2 regions of the Duganella sp. FT27W genome follow, and region 2 is predicted to be linked to the other one. Evidence: predicted binding sites of a transcription regulator. Region 2 holds the regulator's gene; the other holds the start of a gene.
What was found. Region 2 encodes sigma-54, which starts transcription at its own class of promoters, with help from an activator protein. Its sites were predicted from a motif close to TGGCANGNAANCTGCTTT; they were not measured.

Region 1: the regulator sigma-54 is predicted to act here: its motif matches at 3,459-3,476, upstream of F8197_RS01895 (urease accessory protein UreD).

What each region holds. Positions count from the first base shown of each region.
Region 1 is NZ_WHIV01000001.1:451,232-458,749, reverse strand. Features, by position in the region: gene ureE (urease accessory protein UreE) at 1-76, opposite strand, end outside; gene ureC (urease subunit alpha) at 86-1,792, opposite strand; gene F8197_RS01905 (urease subunit beta) at 1,813-2,139, opposite strand; gene F8197_RS01900 (urease subunit gamma) at 2,154-2,456, opposite strand; gene F8197_RS01895 (urease accessory protein UreD) at 2,495-3,427, opposite strand; gene F8197_RS01890 (TonB-dependent receptor) at 3,713-6,124, shown strand; gene F8197_RS01885 (LacI family DNA-binding transcriptional regulator) at 6,153-7,190, shown strand; gene F8197_RS01880 (SDR family NAD(P)-dependent oxidoreductase) at 7,216-7,518, shown strand, end outside.
Region 2 is NZ_WHIV01000004.1:263,636-271,153, reverse strand. Features, by position in the region: gene F8197_RS18355 (monovalent cation:proton antiporter family protein) at 1-1,040, opposite strand, end outside; gene F8197_RS18350 (SIS domain-containing protein) at 1,167-2,165, shown strand; gene lptC (LPS export ABC transporter periplasmic protein LptC) at 2,165-2,767, shown strand; gene lptA (lipopolysaccharide transport periplasmic protein LptA) at 2,777-3,379, shown strand; gene lptB (LPS export ABC transporter ATP-binding protein) at 3,381-4,133, shown strand; gene F8197_RS18330 (RNA polymerase factor sigma-54) at 4,137-5,612, shown strand; gene hpf (ribosome hibernation-promoting factor, HPF/YfiA family) at 5,688-6,047, shown strand; gene F8197_RS18320 (alginate lyase family protein) at 6,110-7,072, shown strand; gene F8197_RS18315 (enoyl-CoA hydratase/isomerase family protein) at 7,069-7,518, shown strand, end outside.

The DNA.
Region 1 (7,518 bases), on a different contig from region 2:
GTTCGTAGGGCAGTACCAGCCGCGCGGCGATGGGGCCAGCTTCGGCCGCTGAAATTTTGGTATGAAAGGTGAACATGTCGTTTGCTTAGAACAGGAAGTAACGCTGTGCCATCGGCAGCACGCTGGCCGCTTCGCACACCAGCAGCTCGCCATTGGCGCGCACTTCGTAGGTTTCGGGGTTGACGTCCATCTTGGGCGCCAGGTCGTTGTGGATCATGTCGGACTTGCGCAGCGCGCGCATGTTCTTCGCCACGATCAGCGTTTTATTGAGCTTGAGGCGGTCGCCGATGCCATCGTCGAATGCCGACTGCGAGACAAACGTAAACGACTTTTTCAGGCCGCCGCCAAAGGCGCCGAACATCATCCGGTAGTGCACCGGCTGCGGCGTGGGGATCGAGGCGTTCGGGTCGCCCATCGGCGCGGCAGCGATCATGCCGCCCTTGATGATGGTGGACGGCTTGACGCCGAAGAACGCCGGCTTCCACAGCACCAGGTCGGCGATCTTGCCCACTTCGACCGAGCCCACCGCATGCGCAATGCCGTGCGTGATGGCCGGGTTGATCGTGTACTTGGCGATGTAGCGCTTGACGCGAAAGTTGTCGTTGTTCGACGAATCCTGCGGCAGCGGGCCGCGCTGCACCTTCATCTTGTGCGCGGTCTGCCAGGTGCGCAGCACCACTTCGCCCACGCGGCCCATGGCCTGCGAGTCGGACGACATCATCGAGATGGCGCCGATGTCGTGCAGGATGTCTTCGGCGGCGATGGTCTCGCGGCGGATGCGCGATTCGGCAAACGCCACGTCTTCCACGATGGCGGGATCGAGGTGGTGACACACCATCAGCATGTCCAGGTGCTCGTCAAGCGTGTTGACGGTGAACGGCCGGGTGGGATTGGTCGATGACGGCAGGACGTTCGATTCGCCCACCGCCGCGATGATGTCCGGCGCATGGCCGCCGCCCGCTCCTTCGGTGTGGAAGGTGTGGATGGTGCGGTCCTTGAACGCGGCGATGGTGTCGGCCAGGTAGCCGCCTTCGTTGAGGGTGTCGCTGTGGATGGCTACCTGCACATCCATCTCGTCGGCGACAGTGAGGCAGTTGTCGATGGCGGCGGGTGTACTGCCCCAGTCCTCGTGCAGTTTCAGGCCGATGGCGCCGGCCCGCACCTGCTCTTCCAGTGGCGCGGGCAGACTGACGTTGCCCTTGCCGAGAAAGCCCAGGTTCATCGGGAAGGCATCGGCCGCCTGCAGCATCGAGTGCAAATGCCACGGGCCAGGAGTACAGGTGGTGGCCGAGGTGCCGGCCGAGGGACCGGTGCCGCCGCCGATCATGGTGGTCACGCCGCTCATCAGGGCTTCCTCGATCTGCTGCGGGCAGATGAAGTGGATGTGGGTGTCCACCCCGCCGGCGGTAACGATCTTGCCTTCGCCGGCGATGATCTCGGTGGCGGCAGCGATGATCATCGTCACGCCGGGCTGGATGTCCGGGTTGCCGGCCTTGCCGATGGCGGCGATCATGCCGTCGCGCAGGCCGATGTCGGCCTTGACGATGCCCCAGTGGTCGATGATGACGGCGTTGGTGATCACGGTATCCATCACCAGCGGGTCGGTGCGGCAGCGCTGCGACTGGCCCATGCCGTCGCGGATCACCTTGCCGCCGCCAAATTTCACTTCTTCGCCATAGATGGCGTAATCATGTTCGATTTCGATAAACAGTTCGGTGTCGGCCAAACGGATGCGGTCACCAAGTGTGGGACCGAACATCTCCGAATAAGCGCGGCGCGAGATTGTAGCCATGTCTGCCTTTAGCTGAGTTTTTATTCTTTGGGGGGATTCGGGTCCAGCTTGCCCATGACTTTGCCGCTGAAGCCATGGACTTCCATGTCGCCCGACAGCGTGACCAGTTCCACCGTGCGCTGCTGGCCCGGCTCGAACCGGACCGCAGTGCCGGCAGCGATGTTGAGGCGCTTGCCGTAAGCCTTCCAGCGCTCGAACTTGAGCTCCGTGTTCACTTCAAAAAAGTGGAAGTGCGAGCCGATCTGCACCGGGCGGTCGCCCTGGTTGGTCACCACCACCGTGGCGGTCTCGCGGCCTTCGTTGAGACCTATCTCGCCTTCCTTGAGTCGATATTCACCGGGAATCATTGCGATCTCCTCGTTCAGGGTATGGGATTGTGGACGGTGACAAGCTTGCTGCCGTCGGGGAAAGTGGCTTCGACCTGGATGTCCGGGATCATCTCGGGGATGCCGTCCATGACATCCTTGCGCGACAGGATGGTCTGTCCCTCGGACATCAGCTGCGCCACGGTTTTGCCGTCACGCGCGCCTTCCATGATGGCGCACGTGATCAGCGCCACCGCTTCCGGATAATTGAGTTTCAGTCCGCGCGCGAGACGGCGCTCGGCCACGATGCCGGCGGTGAAGATCAGCAGTTTGTCTTTTTCTCTCGGTGTCAGTTCCATGTGCTTCCAGTCATATTCGTATTCTGTTCGTCGGCGGTTCAGGTTTGCCAGATGCGCGGTGTGACCGCTTCGCGCTCCAGCAAGTGCGGGCGCACGCGGCGCCATACCGCCAGCATCAGGCGGCGCGCGGTCTCGCTGTCGTCGCCCAGGTGGCGCGCCACGAGCACGCCCCTGGTATGGGTAACGCCGAACACGTGCCCACCGTTGACCGCCGCGCCAGTCGAGCCGTTGGCCGCACCGTTGGCAGCACTAACGGCCGCACCGTCCGCAGCGACGTCGGCGCGGATATCGGCCAGCAGCTGGTTCATCTGCGCCGCCGGCAGCGCCTTGCCCGCCGCGATCAGGGTGGCGCACACGGTGCGCCCGCCCAGCGCCAGCGGGCTGTCGAGGCGCCCGCCCAGCATGGCGCCCTGCTCCCACCACAGCAGCTTGCCCTCGCGCCGGATGGTGCTGCGCTGGGTGACGGTGCCGGTGTTGAACACTTCGCCCGAGCCGCGCCTGCCCATGCACAGGATTTCGCAGCCGATATAGGTGGCCCCAAGCGCCAGCTCCACGTGCTGGTCGAGGATGACGTCGGCCGTGTCGAAGAAAATCGTCTCCTGCGGCAGCCATTCCAGCGCAGCGTATTCGTTCACATGCAGGTGCACGGTCTGGCGCGAGCGCTTGCCGTTGGCCTGGTACCACTTGGCCGCGCCGGGCGTGGTAATGCAGGCATGGGCGCGGTCGCCCACGCCGATGTCGATGGCCAGCTGGTCGCCGCCCACCACGCCGCCGGGCGGATGGACCACGATGGCGTGGCAGACTTTTTCATCTTCCGGGTACAGCGCCTTTTGCACGCGCAGCGGGCCGTGGTGGCGGTTGTTGAACAGGCGCGTGGTGCCGCCGTCGTCCGCGAAACCGAGCGTGAGACCGGCCTGCCAGGCGGCGGCTTGGCGGGCAGTATGGTCGCTCGGTGAGGTGCAATCTGGCATGGCGCAATCGTTTACAAATAATGTCGTGTCGTATGCAAGCCGCGTGCCAGCCTGCCAAGATTATTCATAGCGGTTTTAGAAACCTCACGCACCGTGACGGTGCATTTGCACCAATGTAGCGCAATTCTCACGCCCGCAAATAAATGTTGACATCGAAATCGATTCCTATATCCTTACTAAATCGTTGCACTAAATCGATTTAGTAAGGCCCAGACCGGACAAATCGCTTGATTAGTGTATCGATGCAGTAGATAGCCACTATAAAAACCACAACGGAGGCAACCGATGGTCACAACGCATTCCGGCAGCCCGCTGCCGCGCTATCCCAACATGAAGCCCATGGCTGCAGCCCTGGCGCTGCTGCAGATGTCGTCGATGACCCAGGCCCAGGAAGCCGCCCAGACCGGCGCGCCGCAACTGGAACAGGTAATCGTCTCGGCCAACCGCCGCATCGAAAAGCTCGAAGACGTGCCACAATCGATCTCGGTGCTGACCGGCGAAACGCTGGAGCGCAACAACGTGCGCGAATTCGACGACATCGTCAACCTGTCCCCTGCCCTGACCATTTCCACCGGCACCCAGGTGGGCACCAACAGCATCAATATGCGCGGCATCGGCACCACGTCCAACAATATCGGCATCGAAGGCGACGTGGCCGTGATCGTCGATGATATGCCGTACGCCCAGGCGCAGCAGGCGTTCCGCGACCAGTCCGACGTCGCGCGGGTGGAAGTGCTCAAGGGTCCGCAAAGCACCATGTTCGGCAAGAGCGCGATTGCCGGCGCGGTGGTGATCACGACCAAGCCGATCGGCGCGGGGCCGATGAAGGGCAAGCTGTCGCTGTTTCGCAGCAGCGACGACGAGTACCGCGTGCAGACGTCCGTGAGCGGACGCATGTCCGACACCGTCGGTGTGCGAGTATTCGCCAGCAAGACCAATTTCCCTGGCCTGCTCTACAACCTCACTACCGACAGCATGCAGAACGGCTCCGGCGGCAAAACCTTCTTCGCCAAGGTGCAGTGGCAGGTCACGCCGGACCTCGACGTGCAGCTCGCGCCGCGCTACGACCACGCGCTGCGCACCGGGAACACCGCCGCCATCAACTCGATCGGGCCGGGCGTGGGCTACCTGTACAACAAGAACTACAAGGCGCTGTCGAACACCGAGGTGCTGCGCGGGATTAACGTCTCGCAGTTCAACACCACCATCCGCAACGACTCGCCCACCGGGCTGGAAGCGACCGATCGCGGCATCGGCGTGCGCGTGAACTACCTGTTCCCCGACAGTTCACCGATGGCCGGCCACGCGCTGACGTCGATCACGTCGGTGGACAACAACAAGTCCAACGACTTCCGCGACAACGACAATATCGACCTGGTGTCCACGTTCTACCAGCTCGACCACTTCGGCAAACCGTCGGGCATCAACGAGTCGCCCGAGATCAACGGCACCATGGACACCAAGATGACGAGCCAGGAATTCCGCCTGACGTCGCCGGACAGCGGCAATTTCCGCTACCTGGCCGGCCTGTGGATCGCCCGCACCAGCATCGACCGTACCTACCGGCGCGGCAATCCGTTCGTCAAGGAGACCAGCTGGACCAACTACGAGACGTCGTCGTCGGTGCTCAACCGCGCGCTGTACTTCAACGGCAGCTGGGACTTCATCCCTAAACACACGCTCACCGGCGGCGTGCGACTGACGCGCGAGTCGAACGACTACATGTTCCACACCATCGACAGCCTGCTGTCGTCGGCACCGAACAATGTGCACACGGGCGAGAACTACTACAACGCGCCCAAGCACCACGAGAACTACGTGACCGGCAAGCTCGGTTACGGCTACAAGCTCACGCCCAACACCATGGTGTACGGCACCGCGTCGACCGGCACCAAGGGCGTGGCGTACGACATGACCAGCGGCGCCAACAACGTCAACGTGTTCAAGCGCCTGCCGCTGGCGCCCGAGGAAGCCACCAGCTACGAAGCCGGCTTCAAGGCCAACCTGTGGAACAACCGCGCCACGCTCAACCTGGCCGTGTTCAAGACCCGCTTCCGCGACTATCAAACGTCGGCCACCGAGCGCTTCTCGGACGGCAGCCAGGCCAGCGTGTTGTACAGCATCCCGAAGATCCAGACCCAGGGTTTCGAGGCCGATGCCACCGCGCTGATCACGCGCGAATTCCTGCTGTCGGCCAACCTGGCCTTCACCCGTGCCACGGTGGTGAACTGGCGCCAGGGGCCGTGCTACAGCGGCGCCAAGGACTGCACCGTGCCGAATGAACTGGTGCCGGGCGCGTTCCTGCGCGACGCCAGCGGTGGCCTGATGCCCAACTCGCCCAAGTGGAAAACCAACGTGGGCGGCGAATACACGCTGCCTATCAAAAGCTTCAAGACCGCGATCAACGCCAACGTGCGCGCGCAGTCCAGGGTGCAGGGCGCGATCAGCCAGGACCCGAGCCTGAAACGGCCGGGCCATGCTATCGTTGACCTGGGCGCCTCGATCGCCGGCCGCGGTGGAAAATACAAGCTGTCGGTCGGTGTAAAAAACCTGTTCGACCACCACTACTCGGTGGGCAACGGCGGCACCTTCCTGAACTTCAAGCAGACGTCGGGCCCCGACATTCGCTCGTATGGCTGGCAACCTGCGCGCGACGCATTCCGCTATTACACCGCCCGGCTGGACGTCAATTTCTGACCGGCCGCTTACCAGAATCAAGGACACCATGAGCGAACCTAAAATTCAGGATGTGGCACGCCTGGCGGGGGTTTCCCCGTCGAGCATCTCGAATTTCCTCAACAACCGCATGGGCCAGATGCGGCCGGATACGCAAGCGAAGATCCAGCAGGCCATCGAGCAGCTGGGCTACCGGCCCAACAACGCCGCCCGCCAGCTCAAAACCGGCGTGGCGTCGATGGTCGGCCTGCTGGTGCCGTCGCTGGCCAACCAGTTTTTCGGCGCGCTGGCATGCGCGGTGGAGGCGGCGGCCGCTCGCCACCACTGCCACGTGATGACCTTCAGTACCTTCCGCGATCCCGAGCGCGAACGCGCCGTGATGGCCGACCTGCTGGCGTATGGCGTCAAGGGCATCATCACCGGCTCGGCCCTGAGCGATACCGAGCACCTGGCAGCAGTGACGTCGCGCTGCCCGGTGGTGGCGTTCGACATCAAGCGCGGCGACGAATCGCACCAGCGTATCGCCACCGTCTCGATGGACAACGCCGCCGCCACCACGCTGGCGGTGGAGCACCTGGCCATGCTGGGCCACCGCGCCGTGGCGCTGGTGACGCCGCCGCCGTACACCCTGAATCGCCAGGAACGCATACGCGGCTTCAAGCAGGCTGCCGCCGCTGCAGGTGTCAAGGGAGAGCTGATCATCGCCGACGCCACCGACGGCCCCACCGACCTGCACGGCGACACCCGCCTGTTCGAACTGGGGCGCAGCGCCGCCGCGCGCATCGTCACGTCGTCGGCGCACCCCACGGCGGCGATAGCGATCAACGACATGATGGCGATCGGCGTGGGCGTGGGCCTGAAACAGCTGGGACGGCGCATTCCGGCCGATATCTCGCTGATCGGCATCGACGATATTTTCTTCTGCGCCGCGCACGACCCGCCACTGACCACACTGCGCCAGCCGATCCAGGCGATGGCCGACGCCGCGCTGCAACGCATCCTGACGCCAGACGAACCGGCCGACGGCGCGCTGTTCGCGCCGGAGCTGATCGTACGGTCATCCACCGCCACACCCCCGCAATCCTGAACCACCAACAAATACGGAGACAAGCATGGAAACCAAACAAAACACTGAACTGCAAGGCAAAAAAGCCCTCGTCATGGGCGGCGCCTCGGGCATCGGCAAGGCCACGTCGCTGGCCCTGGCAGCGGCCGGCGCCGACGTGGTGCTCACCTACTGGAGCAGCGCCGAAGAAGCCGAACAGGTGGTCACGCAAATCCGCTCTCTGGGCCGCCAGGCCCACGCCATCCGTGCCGACGTCGCCGACGCCGACGTGGCCGAGCAGGTGTTTGCCCAGGCGGAAAGTGCGATCGGCGAGATCGACACCCTGTTTGCCAACATCGGTGGCCTGATC
Region 2 (7,518 bases):
AAGCCGAATTCGCCGGCCTGCGCCAGCGCCAGGCCGGTGCGGATCGACACGCCATCGCTCGAGCCGAACAGCTTGGCCAGCGCGGCGATCAGGGCAAACTTCACCAGCACCGGCGCGATCAGCAGGATCAGCACCAGCCACCAGTTGTCGATCACCATGCGCACGTTGAGCAGCATGCCCACCGTGATGAAGAACAGTCCCAGCAGCACGTCGCGAAACGGCTTGATGTCTTCTTCCACCTGGTGCTTGTACTCGGTTTCGGAAATCAGCATGCCGGCGACAAACGCCCCGAGCGCCAGGGACAGCCCGGCCTGTTCGGTAATCCACGCGGCGCCCAGCGTGATCAGGAGCAGGTTGAGCATGAACAGCTCCTGCGAGCGGCGCTTGACCACGATGGTGAACCAGCCGCGCATCAGGCGGTGGCCGACGAACAGCAGCAAGGTCAATACGATCACGGCCTTTACGCCCGCCCAGGCCAGGGTTTCCGCCAGCGCATCGGGACGCTGGCCCAGCGACGGGATCATGATCAGCAGCGGCACCACGGCCAGATCCTGGAACAGCAGGATGCCGATGATCTTGCGGCCATGCTCGCTCTCGAGCTCGAGCCGCTCGGTCAGCATCTTGACCACGATGGCGGTGGACGACATGGCCAGCGCGCCACCGAGCGCAAACGCGCCTTGCCAGCTGATCTGTAAATGGGCGGGTAGCTGGCTGGCGATGAGCCAGCCGAACAGCAGGGTGGCGATGATGGTAAACGCCACCTGCGCCAGCCCGAGGCCGAACACGATGCCGCGCATCGCCAGCAGCTTGGGCAGCGAGAATTCGAGCCCGATCGAGAACATCAGGAATACCACGCCGAACTCGGCCAGGCCGTGGGTAGCTTCGCTCTCCATGGCCCAGCCGAGCGCGTGGGGGCCGATCAGGATGCCGACGGCCAGGTAGCCGAGCATGGGCGGCAGATGCATCATGCGGAAGGCCACCACGCCCAGCACGGCGCTGCCTAACAAGACCAGGGTCAGTTCGAGCGGTGAAAACGTCATGTTGCCGTAGCCGTCAGTTTTTTATTCAGTGGTTGCGCACCACACAGGCGCATTGTTTCGACTGGCAAGTTTTTTGCTTTCTTAATTCGGCTATACTTGGGTATGAGTGTAACCCATGAAAAAACAATGCTGAAAGCTTTTGACGCAAAAATGGCGGCGCATGCGCTGCGGCTCGCCCGTGAAACGTTGCAAAACGAGGCCGCCGCCATTACTGCGCTGGAGCTGCGCCTGGGTGACGACGATACCGTCGTCAAAGCGATTGAACTGTTGTTTAATTGCAAGGGTAGGGTGGTGGTGTCCGGTATCGGCAAGTCCGGTCACATCGCCCGCAAGATGGCGGCCACGTTCGCCTCCACTGGCACCCCCGCCATGTTCGTGCACCCGGCCGAGGCTGCGCACGGCGACCTCGGCATGGTCACCGCTGACGACGCTTTCATTGCCATTTCGTACTCGGGTGAAAGTACCGAGCTGATGACCATCCTGCCGGTGGTCAAGCGCATGGGCAGCAAGGTCATTGCCATTACCGGCAAGCCGGGCTCCAGCCTGGCCAGCATCGCCGATGTCCACCTCAATGTTGCGGTGGCCAAGGAGGCGTGCCCGATGAACCTGGCGCCCACCACGTCCACCACCGTCACGCTGGCGCTGGGCGACGCGCTGGCAGTGGCCTTGCTCGATCTGCGCGGTTTCAGGGAAGAAGATTTCGCCCGGTCGCACCCGGGCGGCGCGCTGGGTCGGCGCCTGCTGACGCACGTGCGCGACGTCATGCGCAGCGGCGCCGATGTACCGAAGGTGCGCGCCGACGTCAAGCTCACCGACGCGCTGCTGGAAATGACCAGGAAGGGCATGGGCATGACCGCCGTGGTCGATGCCGACGACCAGCCGATCGGCGTGTTTACCGACGGCGACCTGCGCCGCATGATCGACAAGGTGCAGGACTTCACCCAGGTCCTGATCCGCGACGTCATGCACGCCAACCCGCGCAGCATCGCGCCGGAACAGCTGGCGGTCGATGCGGTCGCAATCATGGAACAGTTCCGCATCAACCAGGTGCTGGTGGCCGATGCCGATGGCAGGCTGGTCGGTGCGCTGCACATCCACGACCTCACACGCGCCAAGGTGATCTGATGCCTAACGTACGTAAAAGAACCGCCCACCGCTGGTCGCTCACCTGGATGGTCGTGATCGGCGTATTTGTGGCCGTCGGTACCGGCTGGATGGTGCAGTTGATTAACGAATCGAACCAGGATACGGCGCAGGACAAGTTCCGCAACGAGCCCGATTACATCATCGACCGGTTCAGCGTGGTGCGCATGACCAAGGACGGCAAGCCGGCTTATATCATTTCCGGCGACAAGCTCACCCACCTGCCGGCCGAAGAAGCGTCCGACATCATCAAGCCCTATATCAACACCTTGTCGGCCGAGCATCCGCCAATGACGGTGCGCGGCGACACCGCCCGCGTCGATCAGGACAACTCGCGCGTCAAGCTCGACGGCAACGTCAGCGTGGTGCGCCCGGCCAGTGGCAAGAGCCAGGCCATGAGCCTGACCACGTCCACGCTCACCGTGTTCCCGGACGAACAACGGATGGAAACCGTCGCACCGGTCGAACTGCACCTGGGCAAGACGGTGGCCACGGGCGTGGGCATGACCGCCAACAATGCAACGCTGCAAACCCAACTGGGTGGACGCGGCAAGATCACCGTGCCGCCGCATGCGGCACGCTAAAGGAAGATTATGAGAGCAATCACCAAGCAAACCTTCTGGTCGGCGGCACTGCTGCTGGCAGCACTGGCCATCCCGGCGCACGCCGAAAAAGCCGACTCCAACAAGCCGATCGAAGTGTCGTTCGACCAGGCCGACTCCGACGACGTCAAGCAGATCAAGACCTTCACCGGCAACGTCATCCTCACGCGCGGCACCATCCGCATGACCTCGCCCAAGGCGGTGGTCACGCAAGATCCCGAGGGCTACCAGTTCGTGGTGCTCACCGGCACGCCCGGCGTGCAGGCAACGTTTCGCCAGAAGCTTGACGGCGACACCGACAAATGGGTGGAAGGCCAGGCCGACCGCATCGAATACGACGACAAGACCGAGCTGGTCAAGCTGATTTCCAAGGGCCGCATCAAGCAGCTCGAGTCGGGCAAGGTCACCAGCCAGGTCGATGGCGAGTTCATCTCGTACGACAGCCGCCGCGAAGTGTTCGCGGTCAAGAACAGCAGCAGCGGCGAGAGCAAACCGGGCGCCGGCCGCGGCACCATGGTGATCCAGCCGTCGTCCAAGCGCCCGCCGATCGCGCCGGCGCAGCCGGTGCCTGCCACCCAGCCTGCGGGGAAATGACATGGAACCAAGTTGCGGTAGCACCCTGATCGTTCGCGGCCTGCAGAAAAGCTATGGCAAGCGCCAGGTCGTGCACGACGTCTCGCTGCAAGTAGAGTGCGGCGAAGTGGTGGGTTTGCTCGGCCCCAACGGCGCCGGCAAGACCACGTCGTTTTACATGATCGTCGGCCTGGTACCGTCCGACGCCGGCACCATCGATATCGGCGGCGTCGACGTCTCGTCACTGCCGATCCACCGCCGCGCCTCGCTCGGCCTGTCGTACCTGCCGCAGGAAGCGTCGGTGTTCCGCAAGCTGACGGTGGAAGAAAATATTCGCGCTGTCCTCGAAATTCAAAAAGTGGACGGCAAGCCTTTATCCAAGGCTGACATTACTGAACGGCTCAATACCCTGCTGGCCGATTTGCAAATCGAGAAGCTGCGCGACAACCCCGCGCTCTCGCTCTCCGGCGGCGAACGCCGCCGGGTGGAGATCGCCCGTGCGCTGGCCACCAACCCGCGCTTCGTGCTGCTCGACGAACCATTCGCCGGGGTCGACCCGATTGCCGTGATCGAGATCCAGCGCATCGTGCGCTTTCTCAAGGAGCGGCAAATCGGCGTCCTCATTACCGATCACAATGTGCGCGAGACGCTGGGCATCTGCGACCGCGCATATATCATCAACCAGGGCTCGGTGCTGGCGTCGGGCCGTCCGGACGACATCATCGCCGACGAGTCGGTGCGCCGCGTCTACCTGGGTGAACACTTCCGAATGTAATCCATGAAACAGTCGTTGCAACTGCGGACCTCGCAGCATCTCGCGCTGACGCCCCAACTGCAGCAATCGATCCGCTTGCTGCAGCTTTCCACGCTGGAGCTGCACCAGGAACTCGAACAACTCCTGACCGACAATCCCTTGCTCGAGCGGCTCGACGATCCGCTCGACCATTCTCTGCGGCTGTTGTCCGACGGCGCCATCAGCCAGCAGGCGCCGTCCGGCGAAGCACCGTCCGAATCGGGTCCGCAGGAAGCGGCGCCCGCCGGCGAGGCCGACGCCTACGACGGCCCCGCCGCCGATACCGAAAGTACCACCGCCGAAGCGGACATGGACTGGAGCGACGCCGGCCGCAGCAAGGCGCCCGACGACGAAGACGCGCGTCCGCAAATCGAAGCGCACCACTGCACCCTGCGCGAGCACCTGATGGAGCAGATGCGGGTGACCGTGCTCGAGCTGCGCGACCGCGCGCTGGTCGAACTGATCATCGATGCACTCGACGAAAACGGCTACCTCGAAGAAGCGCTCGACGAGATCCACGCGCGCCTGCCCGAGGAACTGGAAGTGGAACTCGACGAGCTGCAAACGGCGTTGTCGCTGCTGCAAAGTTTCGACCCTGCAGGGGTGGGGGCGCGCAATGCGGCCGAGTGCCTGGCGCTGCAAATCAAGCGCTTGCCCGGCATCCCGATGGTGACGCGACGGATGGCCGTGGCCATCGTCGAAAAGCACCTGACGTGGTTTGCCCAGCGCGATTTCAACAAGCTGAAAAAAGCGCTGCTGTGCGACGACGAAGACCTGCGCGAAGCGCAGACCGTGATCCGCCAGTGCAATCCGCACCCCGGTGCGGCGTTCGCCTCCGACGTCTCCGACTACGTGGTGCCGGACGTGATCGTGAAAAAATCGCGCACCGGTTGGCAGGTCAGCCTGAACAACGACGTCATGCCGCGCCTGCGTGTGAACGCCATGTACGCCAACCTGCTCAAGCAGGGCAAAGGTGAGGGCGCCATGGGCGCGCAGCTGCAGGAGGCGAAGTGGCTGATCAAGAATATGCGCCAGCGGTTCGACACCATCCTGCGCGTGGCACAAGCGATAGTAGAACGACAAAAGAACTTTTTCTCGCACGGCGCGGTTGCCATGCGCCCCCTTGTGCTTCGCGAAATTGCTGATACACTGGGTTTACACGAGAGCACCATTTCTCGGGTAACAACTCAGAAATACATGCTGACTCCGCACGGCATGTTTGAGCTGAAATATTTTTTTGGTAGCCACGTCGCCACCGAAGCGGGAGGTGAAGCCAGTTCGACGGCGATACGGGCACTGATCGTGCAACTGACAGGAGCTGAAGACCCTAAAAATCCTTTATCCGACAGTAAGATTGCGGACATGCTGGGAGAACAGGGCATGGTGATTGCGCGACGCACTGTTGCCAAATATCGCGAAGCCCTCAAAATCCCTCCAGTCAGTCTCCGCAAGTCTTTGTAGTGCACTGGTTCCTGCGTGCCCGGCATCAATGGGCAACGCACTAACCGTCAGCGACATCTATCTTTAGGAGTGTGTATGAATCTCACCATCAGTGGACATCATCTCGAAGTGACCGCCGCCATTCGTGAATACGTGCAGAGCAAGCTCGAACGCGTGACACGGCACTTTGATCAAGTGATTGATATTGCTGTCATTCTGACCGTAGATAACCTTAAAGAGAAAACCAAGCGCCAAAAGGCTGAAATCAATCTGCGCCTGTCCGGTAAAACGGTCTACGTGGAAAGCCTGTCGCAAGACCTGTACGCTGCGATCGACACCCTGATCGACAAGCTGGACCGCCAGGTCATGAAGTACAAAGGCAAAGTCCAACAGCACGGCCACGATGCGATCAAGCATCTCCCGGATAACTTCGAACCAGCTGCCGCCGCCCTTTAACAACGGCGCGACACACCAACTAAGGGCGCTGAACGAGCGCCCTTTCTTGTTTCTGGAGCTACATGAAAATTGTTTATCTGGTTTATACCGTTCTCCTTTCCGCCTCCGCTGCTTCCGCCGTCGCCGCTACCTGCCAGCCGGCGCCGGCCGCCGTCATCGACATCGACGCCAACAGCTACTACAACGACGCCAACCATTCCGTGATCGACCCGGCGCGGCGCGCCAAAAACATTGCCAGCACCGAGCCGGTCGAACAATTCTTGTCTGGTGTCGCCCGCAACGCCAGCCGCTACCAGGCCAACAGCAAGCCGCAAGACGCCGCCTGCGCCTTGAACTGGCTGGATAGCTGGGCCGGCCAGCAGGCCATGCTGGGCAAGATGTCGAGCGAGCAGGCGTATTTCGTGCGCAAGTGGACGCTCGGTGGCCTCGCGCTCAGCTATGCGCGCGTGCAGGCAGCCGCCACGCCCGCGCAAAAGAAAGCGATCGAAGCGTGGCTGTCCACGCTGGCCGACGCCACGCTGGTCCACGCCGACACCCGCAAGGGCAAGCGCAACAACCATTACTACTGGGAAGGGCTGGCCGTGACTGCCGTCGGCGCCGTCACCCACGACCAGCGTTTATTAACATGGGGGCACGGCGTGTTCGACAACGCGATGGCCCAGGTCGCTTCGGACGGCGCGCTGCCAGCCGAGATGGCGCGCGGCGCCAAGGCGCTGCATTACCACGCGTTCGCTGCCGCGCCGCTGACCATGATGGCATCGATTCTTGACCTGCAATCGCCGACGCTGGACCGGCTGGTGACATACACGCTGGCCGCTGCGCGCAATCCGTCGACCATGAACCAGGTCACCGGCTTCAGGCAGGAAACAGTGACTGATATGCCGTTTGCCGTGATCTATGCGCGCCACATGGGGCACCCGCCGGCAGCCGCTGCAAAATTCCAGGCCCGCCTGGGCGGCGATTTAACCTTGCCCAACCCGCTAGAACACTTGCCTTCGTCGAACAAATCCACAGGACAGCCATGAGCGAAAACGTAATAACGACCGTCAGCCAAGGCACCGGCGTCATCACGCTCGATCGTCCGCGCGCGCTCAACTCGCTGTCACTCGACATGGTGCGCGCCATCACGCACACCTTGCTGGCCTGGCGCGACGACGACGCCGTGCAGGCGGTGGTCGTGCGCAGCAGCAGCGACAAGGCGTTTTGCGCCGGCGGCGACATCCGCTTCTTCCACGACCTGGGCCGCGCCACGCCGCAGCAGGGCAGCGCGCTGGTCGAGGATTTCTTCACCGAGGAATACGCGCTCAACCACCTGGTCCACCATTACCCGAAACCGTATATCGCGGTGATGGACGGCGTGGTGATGGGCGGCGGCATGGGCGTGGCGCAGGCCGGTCCGCACAGCCGCACACGCATCGTCACCGATCGCACGAAGATGGCAATGCCGGAGACCAATATCGGCCTGTTCCCG